Regions from separate parts of the Marinomonas sp. THO17 genome, predicted to be linked through region 2. Evidence: riboswitches for the same ligand, from Rfam matches in the RefSeq annotation. Region 2 holds a riboswitch; the other holds the start of a gene.
The links. A riboswitch is a leader RNA that binds a small molecule or an ion and turns the genes downstream of it on or off. The one in region 2 is predicted to bind thiamine pyrophosphate.
Positions count from the first base shown of each region.

Region 1: it holds a riboswitch for thiamine pyrophosphate, as region 2 does, so the genes downstream of both, thiB (thiamine ABC transporter substrate binding subunit) here and thiC (phosphomethylpyrimidine synthase ThiC) in region 2, are expected to answer to the same signal.

Region 1 covers NZ_AP031575.1:1,630,306-1,638,209, reverse strand. Annotated here, with positions in the region: gene ABXS85_RS07735 (AGE family epimerase/isomerase) at 1-1,143, opposite strand, end outside; gene hldE (bifunctional D-glycero-beta-D-manno-heptose-7-phosphate kinase/D-glycero-beta-D-manno-heptose 1-phosphate adenylyltransferase HldE) at 1,240-2,667, shown strand; gene msbA (lipid A export permease/ATP-binding protein MsbA) at 2,668-4,452, shown strand; gene ABXS85_RS07720 (3-deoxy-D-manno-octulosonic acid transferase) at 4,452-5,678, shown strand; TPP riboswitch at 5,701-5,817, shown strand; gene thiB (thiamine ABC transporter substrate binding subunit) at 5,873-6,883, shown strand; gene thiP (thiamine/thiamine pyrophosphate ABC transporter permease) at 6,907-7,904, shown strand, end outside.
Region 2 covers NZ_AP031575.1:215,428-223,331, reverse strand. Annotated here, with positions in the region: gene thiC (phosphomethylpyrimidine synthase ThiC) at 1-1,652, opposite strand, end outside; TPP riboswitch at 1,831-1,935, opposite strand; gene rsmI (16S rRNA (cytidine(1402)-2'-O)-methyltransferase) at 2,004-2,870, opposite strand; gene ABXS85_RS00995 (penicillin-binding protein activator) at 2,983-4,755, shown strand; gene ABXS85_RS00990 (YraN family protein) at 4,703-5,089, shown strand; gene ABXS85_RS00985 (SIS domain-containing protein) at 5,095-5,688, shown strand; gene ABXS85_RS00980 (ClpXP protease specificity-enhancing factor) at 5,736-6,116, opposite strand; gene ABXS85_RS00975 (glutathione S-transferase N-terminal domain-containing protein) at 6,194-6,826, opposite strand; gene rpsI (30S ribosomal protein S9) at 7,067-7,459, opposite strand; gene rplM (50S ribosomal protein L13) at 7,474-7,902, opposite strand.

The DNA of each region.
Region 1 (7,904 bases), 1.4 Mb from region 2:
ATGTGAGTTGTTTAATTTAAACCATGTTAGCATTTCTGTAATGCCCAGAAAAATGTGATAGCTGGTTGTGCCTGAAAGAGGGTAGCTTTTTGGGGCATTATCTTGGTCTAGATATTCGTTCCAACCCCCTGTGCTTAAAAGGTAATTATCCAGCATAAACTCACAAGCTTGGGTTAATCGAAATCTCTTCTCTTCCAAGCCAATTGGTATAACTGTGATGGCCTTTAGGTACTCTGTAATAGGCCAAATACGTTTTTCTTTATCAGTTGCTAATAAAGTGTTGCCATCTATTTGATTGTAGATGCCGCCATTTGGGTCAATGCCATGTCTTGTGGCTGTTAACCAGAGTTGTTGAGCAATATCGGTATATTCCGTGTTAGGTAGTATTGTGTTTGCTTTATATAACAGCCATACCCACTCAAAGTGATGCCCCGGCTCAACTTGGTGGCCAGTTTCAGGATGCCATTGCCAATCGGGAGTATAAAATTCTCTTAGTGTCTTGTTTTTTTTATCGAAAAAATGCGCTTCCACAAGAGACAAAAGCATGGCAATAGCATCTTTGTATTCATTTTGCTGGGTTGCTTCGTAGGCGGCGATGTAACCTTCCAGCAGGTGCATGTGTGGATTTTGTCTACGAATTTGTTCTTTGTTAATGGGATAACTTTCAAAAAAACCACCGTTGGAAGCAGCCATTTTATCATGCAAAAAATAGTGAGTTTTAGCTATATACTCTAGGGCTCTTTTGTCTTTGGTAACCCGATAGTAAAAGCTGAACGACAATAAAACAAAGGCGAGAGCGTAAGCATCCGAATCGGTATTTTGCGTGCTTAAATCATCGTTTAAAGAAAAGATCCAACGATTGTCTTGATAGTAACGTTCCAAAATGAAGTCAAATAGGGGTTGAAGTTTGGCTTCAAAAAGCTTGCTGTTTTCTGTTGGATTGCTAAGGCAAGCGTGGCTGAAGGTATAGAGTTGACGACATTGAGTAAGTAATCGAATTCGACCCATAGGCTTGATTGTCCAATCTTGATGCAAACTCTCGTAACTGTAGCCCAAAGAGTCATCTAGACCATACTTGGCCCAGTTTGGAAGAAGTTTAGAAAAAACAAAAGATTGGCAATCTAAAATTGCTGAATCAAGCATGCTAACAAAGCCTTATTTTTAATGAAGTTCGCGTGTCCAACTTGCAGGGTGACTATGATAAGATGTCGGCTTTGAAAAATCGATGATTAAATGGCTATGAACTCTTCTTACCTAAATTTCAAGGATAAACACATTCTCGTTGTTGGGGATGTTATGTTGGATAGATACTGGCATGGAGGCACTTCAAGAATTTCACCTGAAGCACCGGTGCAGGTGGTCAAGGTATCAAATATCGAGGATAGACCAGGCGGGGCAGCAAACGTCGCATTGGGGCTGGCTAAGCTTGGAGTATCAGTTACCTTGGTTGGTGTGGTTGGTCAGGATGAGAATGCGCAGGTTTTGCAAGACTGTCTTGAAAAAGAAGGTGTTCGCTGTCGTTTCGTTGAATCAAAAGAGTTACCTACGATTACCAAATTGAGGGTAATGAGTCGACATCAACAGCTAATACGACTCGACTTTGAAGAGCGAGTAGACAGTTTGTCGCAAAATGAAGCACTTGCTGAGGTTGTTAAACAGACTCTATCTGATGTTGATGCTGTCATTTTTTCTGATTACGCAAAAGGTTGTCTGGCCGATATCCCGCAGTTAATCAAATTGGCTAATCAAGCCAATGTACCAAGCCTTGTTGATCCTAAAGGGAATGATTTCTCAATTTATCAAGGTGCCACATTGGTTAAACCAAACCTACTTGAATTTGAAACCATAGTTGGAACCTGTCATTCCACAGAGGAATTAGAAAGCAAGGCTAAAGAATTAAAAGCACGGTTTGGATGGCATGCTTTACTGGTGACACGAGGTGAAGATGGGCTGGTTTTGTTAGATGGTGATAAAACACCATTTTATCTTGCAACGGCTGCTCGCGAAGTATTTGATGTGACGGGGGCGGGAGATACTGTTATTGCCGTATTAACGGCCATCTATGTGACCAGTAAACGTTTTGTGGATGCGGTGGAATACGCTAACCAAGCAGCAGGATATGTGGTGGGTAAGCTTGGTACTGCCTTTATCACGGCGGATCAGCTTGAAACCATTATGTATCAGCGTACCCATTCTAAAAACTTTGGTGTGCTTTCTCCTGATGCACTTTTGCAACAAATCAAATTGGCTCAAGTAAATGGTGAAAAAGTAGTTTTTACAAACGGTTGCTTCGACATTTTACATCCTGGTCATGTTGCCTATATGAAACAAGCCAAAGCGCTTGGTGATCGTCTCATTGTTGCGGTTAATACTGATGCTTCGGTTAAGCGTTTAAAGGGTGACAAGCGTCCAATTAATAATCTTGAGCATCGTATGGCTGTACTCGAGAGTGTTGGAGCGATTGATTGGGTAACTTGGTTTGATGAAGATACTCCGAAAAAACTCATTGAGCTTTTGTCACCTGATGTATTAGTCAAAGGAGGAGACTATTCCATTGAGACAATTGTTGGTGCTGATCATGTTTTGGCGAATGGTGGTGAAGTAAAAGTACTGACATTTTTAAATGGCTATTCAACAACCTCCATAATTGAGAAAGCGAATTTGTGAATGCAAAAAAAGCAAGATGAAGAAATAAAAGGACAGATGGCAGTAACCACAGGTTTTCGTACTTACTTGAGGTTGTTGGGCTACGTTAGGGCCTCGTGGATCTATGTGTTATTGAGTGTGATTGGCTTTATGCTGTATGCAGGGATGGAGCCAGCCCTTGCTGCCTTGTTAAAACATATTGTTGATACCGTTTCAGAAGGTAAGGTGCTTGAAAACAGAATTGTTATACCGCTTGCTATATTGGCTATTTTTATTGCTCGAGGCATAGGTACATTTCTGGGCGGCTATTTTATGGCACAAGTGGCCAACAAGGTTGTATTTGACCTAAGAACCAGCATGTTTAACAAAATGGTTAAAATGTCTTCTAGTTATTATCATTCGATACCAACCGGACGACTATTAGCCAAATTAACATATGATACCGAGCAAGTTATTGGTGCCGTTACTCAAGCGATCCGAGTCGTCTTGAGGGAAGGTTTTACTGTGGTGGGCTTGTTGGTTTACATGATTTATATGAATTGGAAGCTAACCTTGCTCTTTATGTTAGTTGTACCTCTTATTGGGTTAATCGTGTCTTATGCATCCAAGCGTTTTCGTCGCCTCAGTAAGCGCATTCAAAATGCAATGGGAGGTGTGACGGATGTGGCCTCGGAAGCCATTAAAGGTCATGAGGTGGTTAAAATCTTTGGTGGCAGCGAATACGAAGTTGAACGTTTCCGTAAAGCCGCACAAGAGAATCGCCGTTCTCAATTGAAAATGGAAAAAACCCGCTCCCTAAATATTCCTATTGTGCAGTTTATATTGGCTTTTGCCATGGCGACTTTAATCTGGTTTGCGCTTAGTCCAACCCTGAGTCAACACATGACACCGGGAGACTTTATTGCCTTCTTAACCGCTGCCGGCATGCTTGGCAAACCTATTCGTCAGCTAACGGATGTCAACAGTGTATTGCAAAAAGGGATTGCAGCGTCACAAAGTATCTTTGAATTTTTGGATATGCGTGTTGAGCCTGATGAAGGGAAAATATTAGCCAGTCAGTTGAAAGGAAATATTGAATGGAAGGGTATGTCATTTCAATACCCAGGTACGGAAAAGCAAGCGCTGAAAAACATCACCCTATCATTACCTGCAGGAAAAACCTTGGCGTTGGTCGGGCGCTCCGGCAGTGGTAAATCGACATTAGCAAATTTGATTCCGCGTTTTTATAACTTAGATGAAGGGGAATTAAATATCGATGGTGTGCCTATTGCCGATTATCAATTAGAGTCTCTGAGGTCTAATATTGCTTTGGTGAATCAACAGGTTGTGCTCTTTAACGGTACTATACGAGAGAACATTGCCTATGGTCATTTGCGTGATGCTAAGGAAGAAGACGTTATTACAGCTGCCAAAGCGGCTAATGCTTGGGGCTTCATCGAGGAATTGGATAAGGGCCTTGATACCATGGTGGGAGAGAATGGGGTCCTGCTGTCCGGTGGTCAGCGTCAACGTATCGCCATCGCTAGAGCCATTCTTAAAAATGCACCTATTCTCATATTAGATGAAGCGACATCAGCACTGGATACTGAATCAGAACGTGCTATTCAATCTGCCTTAGACGGCTTGATGGAAAATCGTACTACCATTGCAATAGCCCATCGTCTATCCACCATTGAAAATGCCGATATTATTGCGGTGGTGGATCATGGCGAGATTATTGAGCAAGGTTCGCATCAGGAATTGCTTGCGCAGCAAGGGGCCTATGCGCAATTGCATAATCAGCAATTTAGTGAGGCGGCTGAATAATGTGGTTGTACTCTTTTGTTATTAACCTACTAACGCCGCTAATATGGTTAAAAATTCGTCGTTTCAAACGTACCTATGCGAATTATCGTGCAAAGGAGGCTTGTGGGCACTGGGGGAAAGTAGAGGCCGATCTTTGGCTGCATTGTGCTTCTGTGGGAGAAGTCTTGGCGGCCAGACCCTTGGTGGCACAGTGGCGCGAAAAATACCCTGATCATCGTTTATTGGTGACGACCATGACACCCACTGGGGCAGAGCAGGTTGTAAAAGTCTTTCCCTTTGCTCAGCATAAATATTTACCAATGGATTGGCATTGGGCAGTGCAGAAAGCACTGAGTCGAATAGAGTGCCCAAGATTATTGATTGTTGAAATGGAGCTTTGGCCAAACCTTTTAATGCTGGCGAAACAAAAAGGGCTTCATGTCAGTATTGTTAATGCGCGAATGAGCGAGCGTTCTTATCTTCGGTATCAAAGGTTTCCTCGTTTTTCATCTCGATTGTTTGCTTTGCCAGATCAATTTTTGGCGCATGCGCAGGCCGATGCGGATCGTATTAAGCGTTTAGGGGCAAGCAAAGTGTATGCGACGGGCAGCATAAAATTCGATTTGGCTGTTTCTGAAGAGGTATTGGATCAGAACTGGCGAGAACAAATTGATCGACCTTTTGTTTGGCTTGCTGCTAGTACTCACCAAGGTGAAGAAGCGCAGATATTAAAAGCGCATCAAGTTCTGTTGAGGTCTCAACCACAAGCACTATTGGTTTTAGTTCCTCGTCATCCTGAACGTTTCGAAGAAGTCAGCGAGTTGGCAAAAGAGTCTTTCTCAAAAGTGGCACTACGCAGTAAAACACCCGTAAATAAATGGAAGGATTTCGAAGTGGTGATAGGTGATAGCATGGGAGAACTTATGCATTACTATCAAGCGTCAGATTTGGCCTTTGTTGGTGGAAGCTTGATAAAACGTGGTGGTCACAATCCGATTGAGCCAGCCTTGCTTTCCAAAGCCATTTTAGTTGGTCCTTATACCTTTAATTTTCAAGACATTACAGATCAGTTGATCTTGGCGAAAGGGGCATTGCGTTGTCAGAATGAGGAGCAGCTGAGCAATTTACTGATTTCTCTATCAAAACAATCGTCCCAACGAATTCGTCTTGGCCAAGCCGCATTAAGGTTCGCGCAAAGCAGTCAAGGTGCAGTAACACGAGTACTTAATGAAATAGACTTTCATTAAGTGACTCTTTACAATGTCCGCTCTATATCTCATGGGGTGCTTGATTTAATTTTCATTTCAAGCTGAGAAGTGATTGTTCGCTAACCCATTGAACCTGATCCAGATTATGCTGGCGTAGGAATTGAGGTAGTAAGTAATGTTCTGTTTGCTTATATTCCTTTGATACGCCGCTCACTTACTTTAGGAGCGACACCTTGAAAAAACTCTCTCTTCGTCAATGTTCAAGTATTGCTTTGGCAAGCCTATCTTTTGCTTTTTCTGCTGCTGTCTTCAGTCAGACTTTAAATGTATACACCTATGATTCTTTCGCATCCGATTGGGGCCCGGGGCCAAAAATAAAAGAAAATTTTGAGAAGGAGTGTGATTGTGAGTTGAATTTTGTTGCCTTGGATTCTTCTGGTGGCATTTTGTCTCGCGTGCAATTAGAAGGGAAGTCGTCTCAAGCGGATGTTTTGTTAGGTTTGGATCTGAATTTGATGACAGCCGCAGCAGAGACTGGTTTGTTAGCAAAACATGGTGTGGATACTACTTCTGTGCAGCTGGATAAGGCTTGGACAGATGAAGTTTTCGTGCCATTTGACCATGGGCACTTTGCTTTTATCTACAACTCTGAAACACTCTCCAATCCGCCAACAAGTTTGTCAGAGATTGTTGAAAACCAAGATTTACGTGTCATTTACCAAGATCCTCGCACCAGTACACCAGGTTTAGGCTTAATGCTCTGGATGAAGTCTGTATATGGTGAGGATGCCGCTACAGCTTGGAAAACCCTAGCTTCTCACACTGTTACCGTGACCAAAGGTTGGTCGGATGCATATGGCCTCTTCCTTAAAGGGGAAGCGGACGTGGTGCTGAGCTACTCCACTTCGCCTGCTTACCACATAGTGGCAGAAGGTGAGAGCAAATATAAAGCGATTGAAGCGAAAGAGGGGCGCTATCCACAAGTGGAGGTAGCGGCAATGCTAAAGTCTGCACCAAATAAAACCCTTGCTCAGCAATTTATGAATTTCATTTTGACACCAGGCTTTCAGTCGACCATAGCAACGGGTAACTGGATGCTTCCTGTTATTAAGCTTGATCAGCCTTTGCCTGCTGCTTTTGATACCGCTTTAAAGCCGGCTAACAATCTGGTGCTACCCGCAGAACAGGTTGCGCTAAACCGCAAAGCATGGATCAATGAGTGGTTGAATGCAACGACCGAGTAAGTAGGACTTTTTTGAAACGAAATATGCCAATCCTAAGCCTACTGCCAGCTCTGCTGGGAGTAGGCTTGTTTGTTTTTTTAGGGGGCATTGGTCTTTTTTATTTGTTGAAGTTCACTGATGTAGGAGAGTGGAAGAGCTTTCTGTCTCAGCCTTATTTATGGCGTTTAATTCGTTTTTCTTTATGGCAGGCTTTACTGAGTAGCTTGATTAGTCTTGCCATCGCAGTTCCAGTTACATCTTGTTTGTTTCATCGTCAGTTTTTTGGGCGGAATCTTTTACTGCAGATTTTCTCTGTATCTATTGTTGTACCAAGTATTGTCGCTATTTTGGGTATCGTGGTGGTGTATGGGCGTAGTGGTTGGGTGAGTAACCTATTGTCGATAGACTTTCCCCTGTACGGTTTGAGCGGGATTTTATTGGCTCATGTTTTTTTCAATTTGCCCCTAGCGGTGCGTTTATTGTTACAGGCGTATGCTTTAATTCCTGCAGGGCAATGGCGACAGGCATATCAGCTGGGTTTTTCTCGTTGGGCAGCCTTTCGCTTTATTGAGTGGAGTTATTTACGCAAGGCCATGCCGGGTGTCTTTGTGTTGATCTTCATGCTCTGTTTCTCTAGCTTTGCTGTTGTGTTGAGTCTTGGTGGCGGGCCAAAATCCTCTACCTTAGAGGTCGCTATTTATCAGGCGTTACGCTTTGATTTTGACTTAAGCAAAGCCAGCTTTTTATCTTTGATACAGGTGGGGATTTGCAGTGCTATGGCATTCTTGGTCTATAAGTTTGCGCCTATACACAGACAAGACGCTAGCTTGCTAGGTGAAACTTTGTACCCCATAAGACAGTCTTGGCTGTCCACTGGCTCTGATGGCTTGGCTTTACTGAGTGTGCTTTTCTTGGTGGTGCCGCCGTTTGTTGCCATATTTGACCCTCTCTTCACTATGACTTTTTGGCAGACTATTCAGTCTCCAGGGCTATGGTCTGCAATGTGGGTGTCGTTAAAAATAGCCTTCCCTGCGGCGTTTTT
Region 2 (7,904 bases):
TCAAAACGCGCTTTCGACAACGCATTGTCTCTTACTTGTGCACCAGGATGACCTTTGGCCAGATCCGCAGCATGAGCGGCAATCTTATAAGTAATCAAACCTTGCTTAACGTCTTCCTTGTTTGGCAAGCCTAAATGTTCTTTGGGTGTGACATAGCACAACATGGCACAACCATACCAACCAATCTGCGCCGCACCAATTCCAGAAGTAATGTGGTCATAACCCGGTGCGATGTCCTGTGTTAACGGGCCAAGGGTATAAAACGGTGCTTCATGACAATGCTCTAGCTGTTCCGTCATGTTCTCCTTAATGAGCTGCATTGGCACATGGCCAGGGCCTTCGATCATGACTTGTACATCATATTCCCAGGCGATTTTGGTCAGCTCACCCAAGGTTCTCAACTCAGACATTTGCGCTTCATCGTTGGCGTCCATGATGGAGCCAGGGCGTAACCCATCACCAAGGGATAAGGCCACATCATAGGCCGCACAAATTTCACAGATGTCACGAAAACGCTGATACAAGAAGCTCTCTTGGTGGTGCGCAAGACACCATTTCGCCATAATAGAGCCACCACGAGAAACAATGCCAGTAAGACGTTTTGCCGTCATAGGAACGTATCTTAATAACACACCTGCATGAATGGTAAAGTAGTCTACCCCCTGCTCTGCCTGTTCAATCAAGGTGTCGCGAAACACTTCCCAATTCAAGTCTTCAGCAATGCCATTTACTTTTTCTAGCGCCTGATAAATCGGCACTGTACCAATAGGCACAGGAGAATTACGTAAAATCCATTCGCGGGTTTCGTGAATGTTTTTCCCTGTCGATAAATCCATCACAGTGTCGGCTCCCCAACGAGTCGACCAAACCAGTTTTTCCACCTCTTCTTCAATGGAAGAAGTCACAGCCGAATTGCCTATGTTGGCGTTTACTTTGACCAAGAAGTTACGCCCTATGATCATAGGCTCAGATTCAGGATGATTAATATTGTTAGGGATAATGGCCCGGCCTTTAGCGACTTCATCTCGAACAAACTCCGGGGTGATTTTGTCTTGTAAATTCGCTCCAAAACTCTGGCCAGGATGCTGTTTCAACAAGAGTTCACTCTTGATGGCTTCAAGATTTTGATTTTCGCGAATGGCAATGTACTCCATTTCTGGGGTAATAATGCCTTGCTTGGCATAATGCATCTGAGTAACACACTTACCTTGACGAGCACGCCTTACTTTAGGCAAATGCTGGAATCTCAGTTCATCAAGACGCTCGTCATCTAACCGAGACTGGGTAAAAGTAGAGCTCACTTGCGTTAAAAATTGCGTATCTTGGCGAGCCTCTATCCATTCATTGCGAATCGCTTTAATGCCCTGGTACACATCAATTTTTTCTTGTGGATCACCATAAGGGCCTGAACAATCATAAACATAAACCGCCTCGTTCGGTTCAAAGGTCAAGTTATCAGGATCCGAGCCAATCGGCGTATCGGTAAGATTAATTTTACGCATCGGCACACGAATGGAAGCATCTGTACCCATGAGGTAAATGCGCTCTGACGCTGGAAAAGGCTTGGCTTGTAAGGACTCAATAAAAGCCTTAGCAGCAAGACGAGACGCTTCGCGAGAAGACTTATTTGGTTTTTTGTTTTGGTTCGACATGAGCATTTCCCTTATAAATAGATGGAGAATTGCTTGTCTGGGGTGCTGGTTTAGCCAAAGTTCTGCGACAAACTTATGACAAAAAAAAGAAATCCTGAATCGAAAATTAAATTTCATGCGACTGACAGCATCAAATTTACCTTTGCAAAACAGGAGTTCATTCGATGCAGAAAAGAAATAGTGTGACTTTCTTGTTTCCTACGCGGGTGTTAACCCGATCAGGTTCTGCGGATCCCGCACTCAATTGTGCGATCTCAGCCAAATGGCACTCCGACAAGTAGCATTGAGTATACGGATTCAAATGTCTCTGTAAACTCTTCTGAAAGGAAATGTTTGATATGATAGAGTCAGTTATTCACCTTCTTGCATCTTCAAGGCAAGCTTATACAAGGGGTTTTTCTTACCACCTGTCAACTTAGCAGCGATGGCAGCTGCTTGTTTTACCGAGACGTTCTCTTCTAGAAGGATTGTAAGAATACGTTTGGCGTCCTCTTCTTCATCCGCATGATCCGGTTTGACTATGTTAAGCATTACCACAAACTCACCTTTCAACTGATTCGCATCTTGAGTGAAACGGTCGAGAATCTGGTTGGGCGTTCCAGATAAAAAGGTTTCAAAGGTTTTGGTGATTTCTCTCGCCAACACCACACTAACTTGATCACCGTATACAGTTTGCAAATCCTTCATAGAGTCTTCAATACGGTGCGTCGATTCATAAAACACTATAGTGCCAACTTGTTGTCGCCATGACTCAAACACATCAGTGCGAGCTTTTGATTTAGCCGGCACAAAACCTGCAAAAAAGAATTGATCTGTGGGTAAACCTGAAGCAGAGAGAGCGGCAATCAAAGCACTCGCACCTGGCACTGGTACTACTTTGTGATCTAGATCACGCAGAATGGATACCAAATGATAACCAGGATCAGAAATTAATGGGGTGCCAGCGTCAGATACCAGCGCGACATTCTTGCCTTCATTTAATAGGCTTGCAACGTATTCTGCTTTGTCTTTCTCATTATGATCGTGCAGTGAAAATAACTTGCCTTCAATACCAAAATGATTCAATAAACGGCGGCTGTGACGGGTATCTTCTGCGGCGATATAGTCAACATCTCGTAAAGTTTGCTCGGCTCGCTTGGTAAAGTCGTCCAAATTGCCAATTGGTGTCGCAACAATGTACAGCGACCCTCTCACATCATCATTAGTATGTGATACCATGTTTCCTCTTTCATTTGTCATTTGTAAGATTATGAGCCTAACCAATTATCGCATCATATCATTAACCTTATGTGCATTTCTGCTCAGTGCATGTAACTCAGCAAACTTAAATATGCCTCAGCAGACTTCTGCTTTGGTGAAAGGTGATAAAAAAGCCTCTGACAACACGCCACCCCCGAGCATTTATCAACCTTATAAGCCCAATAACAGCAAAGTCATTAGTGCGGCTTATGAACAGGCTTTACAAAATTATCAAGATGGCGCCTATGTTCAAGCCATTTCGATTCTCGAAAAGTCCGTACTTAACAAAACCTCTTCGTTACAATTCGATGCGTATCTGCTGGCCGCTAAAATCAATGCACAACTTGATAATGCCCTAGATGCTTTTCTATTGCTCAACAAAGCGGATCAGCTGACAGCAGCACGGCACCCTGACAAGCAAAACCAAATCACAGAGACACGCGCTAGTATTCTTGAGCATTTTGGTAATTGGCCAGAAGCAGTTAAGTTAAGAATGGCGTTGAGTTACAGCTTGCCATTGGATGAAATACAGGCCAATCAAGACAAACTTTGGCTGGCTATTCAAAACTTAACAGAAAATGAAATAGAGAGCCTATATCAGGCTCAACAGCCTATTTTGAATGGTTGGCTCACCATCAGTAATATCTTGCGAGATCAATCTTTGTCGATTGAGCAACAACTTGCCACCTTTCAAAATTGGCAACAAAGAAACACCAGTCACCCTGCGGCAATCACGCCACCGCAAGATTTTAAATTGATGGCGTCAATCGAAGACATGGCACCACAAAAAGTGGTTCTAATGCTACCAATGTCAGGCAAACTGAAACGTGCTTCCCAAGCCGTTGTCGATGGCTTTTTTGCCACTTATTACAATCAAAAAGAAAAACGCCCTCAGGTGAATATAGTCAATACTGACCAATACCCTGACATTATAGATGCATTAACAGCCGCGAATAACATGGCACCTGATATCATAATTGGTCCGTTAGAAAAAAATAATGTGGCAAAAATAAGTCGTACAGAGTTACCCTATCCTGTCATCACTTTGAATCAATTGGATGTTAATCAGGCTGCCAAAAATTTATTTCATTTCTCATTAAGTGCAGAAGACGAAATACATGAGTTGATCAATTTTGCTAAACAAGAAGGGGCCACTAAGGCTGCTGTACTCAGTACACAAGATACCTGGGCGCTGAAGCAAAATGATGAATTTCTTACCGCAGCCGAACAAGAACACGTCACTGTTACATCAGCGCAATCATACGCCAACACGCCTCAAGGTCGTCAAAATGCGGTACAAAAACTGCTTCTCATTAATGAAAGTTATGCGCGAAAAAACCTCATTGAGAAATGGACTGGTCATCAGGTCGATGCCATCGCTCGTCCACGTCAAGATTTAGATTATGTGTTTTATGTTGGCAAGCTAAACGATGCTAAACAGATTCGCCCCCTATTAGACTTCTATTTCGCTGCTTCTGTACCCATGCTCTCAACCAGTAACTTGAATGACAGCCCTCCTGATAGAAACACTAAAGCCGAAGACATTGAGCGTATTTTATTTACTGAACTACCAGCACTTTCTGGCAGCAACAAAAACGCTAGTGCTTTACCTCCAAGTCCAGGCTCAAATATTTTGCGCCGCCTGCAAGCACTCGGAGCAGATTCCTATTTGTTGGCTAACAAATATCAATTGTTTGCCTTGCTCAAGAGTACACGTATTTCTGCCAATACTGGCATCATTACCATGGATGATAATGGCGTGTTTCACAAACGTCCTGAAATTATGACGTACCGAAGAGGGAATTTGGTCTATGCGCGCAGTAAGCAATTTTTTGAGAAAGAGGAAGAAACTAACCAAGACTAGTGGACAAAAAGCAGAGCAATTTGCCGAAGCTTTCCTTTGTCGACAAGGACTCATTTTCGTAGCGCGAAATTTTTTTTGTCGAACAGGTGAAATAGATTTAATCTTCCGCGATCAACAAACCTATGTTTTTGTCGAAGTGAGATTTCGCGCAGATCTGACGCACGGATCAGCCGCTGAAAGCTTGGCTCAAAGTAAGCTTAATAAAGTAAGAAATAGCGCAGCATTGTGGCTACAAAAAAACAACAAACTAGACCAGTCTAGTCGTTTCGATACTGTACTATTTGATATAGAAATAGACGAACAACATTTAACCTGGCTTAAAGCAGCATTTTAATTATTATGGATTTTCAAGAAGCAATATACACCCAATTTGCACAGAGCTTTGAAGCTCAACAACAAGCGTTAGAAAGCTTACCACCTTATATAGAACATGCCGCTAAAGTCATTTTCACCAGCATTGGTTCCGGCGGCAAAGTTATTTGTATTGGCAATAGTACCGGCTCACATCTTGCGCAATATTTCAGTACACTTATGTTGGATAAAATGGACAGGGAAAGACCAGGATTACCTTCAATCAATTTAAGTGGCGAAGGTTCCTCGTTATTAGCCATCACCCATAACGACAGCTATCATGATGTTTTCTCCAAACAAATTACCGCCATTGGTAACCCTGGGGACATTTTGTTTGCCATTGCCAATCGCGGCAACACTTCCCCTATCATTCAAGCTATCCAAGCCGCACACGAACGCAAAATGAGCGTGGTCGCTTTAACCAGTCCAGAAGCCAAAAATATTTCATCTTTAACCTCTCAAGACGATACTGAGATTAAAATAAATCTCTTGGGAACCGCTCGCGTTCATGAGTGCCAAATCACTGTCATCCACACCTTAGTGGATTTATTAGAAAGACAACTGTTCGGTTACGAAGATTAAAGTCAACTCACCCTTCTTTAATAAACCTAAGCTAACTTAGAGAAGGGCTACTTAACGACTTTTAACTGAAAGCCTTTTTTCGGTGGTTCAGGAGGTGTTGGTGTGGGTTCTTCTTCAAACATTTCTTCTGGAAACACAAATCCATCACCATTTTCTTTGGCATACAGTGCAATTGCAGCGCGCATTGGCACATAAACCTGCATAGACTTACCACTAAAACGCGCTTCAAATGACACGGCCTCTTTGTCCATCAATAAATTACGAACCGCCGTCATACTGATATTCAGAACAATCTGACCATCTTTAACAAACTCTGTCGGAATCACAACACCTTGCTGCTCAGCATCTACTAGTAGATAAGGTGTCATATCATTATCAGCAACCCAAGAGTAAGCTGCATTTAGTAAGTAAGAACGTTTCGGTATCATGGTCATATTTTCCTTTGTCTCAAACAAAAAAAGGAGCACTGGCTCCTTCTTTTATTACTTCTAAGCACTAATGGATCTTAGTCCAAGCGCATTTCTTGCTCTGCTTCTGAAAGACTTTCTTTGAAAGACTCACGAGTAAAAACCAGATCCATATATTTGTATAATGCTTTTGCTTGCTCTTTTGGAATCTCCACTCCCAATACAGGCAAACGCCACAAAATAGGAGCTAAACAGCAATCTACAATAGTGAATTCGTCGCTCATGAAGTACGGCTTTTCTTCAAATATAGGCGACACACTAATCAAACCTTCACGCAATTCTTTTTGTGCTTGCGCAACCGCTTCTTTATCCTTGCTAGACAAAATTAGATCAGCCAATTTTGCCCAGTCACGCTGAATACGGTACATATACAAACGACTTTCCGCACGTGCAACCGGATATACAGGTAATAATGGTGGATGAGGAAAACGCTCATCTAAGTATTCCATCATCACATTTGGCTCGTACAAGACTAAGTCACGATCAACCAATGCAGGTAATTCGTTGTATGGATTCACATCAGCCAATTCCTCTGGCTTATTAAACGGGTCTACATCAATGATGTCCACAGTTACCGCTTTTTCAGCCAAAACAATGCGTACACGATGACTATAATGATCTTCTCCATCTGAAAAAAACGTCATTGAGGAGCGCTTTGCAATAACACCCATGTCTAACCCCTTACTTAAAGACTTCAAAACCCTCTAAAAAAGAGGACAAATAATCAAATCAGTGTGATGGCAGACACTTAGCTGACACCACCACTAAAAATATGCTCCATTCTATCATCTTTTAAATGTTTTTTCTTTGAAAAATCATTTTGTTACAAGATTGCTGCGAGAGCATATTTAAAACAAAAAAAACGCTTGGCGTAATTACCAAGCGTTTTAATACAGATTCTAAAACGATTATTAACGTTTTGAGAACTGAGGACGACGACGCGCTTTACGAAGACCAACTTTCTTACGCTCAACTTCACGAGAGTCACGAGTAACGTAACCAGCTGAACGTAGAGGACGACGTAGGGCTTCATCGTATTGCATTAGCGCACGAGTGATACCATGACGGATCGCACCAGCTTGACCAGAAATACCACCACCTTTAACAGTGATGTAAACATCAAACTTTTCAGTCGCTTCAACAAGCTCAAGAGGCTGACGAACAACCATGCGAGCAGTTTCACGACCAAAGTATTGGTCTAGAGAACGGTTGTTGATAACTAGGTTACCAGAACCGGCTTTTAGGAACACACGAGCGGTAGACGTTTTGCGACGACCTGTACCGTAGTATTGAGTAGCTGACATAATGATCTTCCGTATTAAATGTTAAGTTCTTGAGGCTGTTGAGCAGCATGTGGATGCTCTGCACCAGCGTATACTTTCATTTTCTTGTGCATTGCACGGCCCAAAGGACCTTTCGGCAACATACCTTTAACGGCGATTTCAAGAACGCGCTCTGGAGCGTGATCAATCAACTTCTCGAAATTCATAGAACGCAAGCCGCCTGGGTAACCAGTGTGGCGGTAGTATTGTTTCGCTGCGGCCTTGTTACCTGTAACATGAACTTTCTCAGCATTGATAACAACGATGTAATCACCAGTGTCAACATGAGGAGTGTATTCAGCTTTATGCTTACCACGTAAACGGCGAGCGATTTCGGTAGCCAAACGACCTAGAGTTTTGCCTTCAGCATCAACCACGAACCAGTCGCGGCGTACTTCAGCAGGTTTAGCAGTAAAAGTTTTCATCA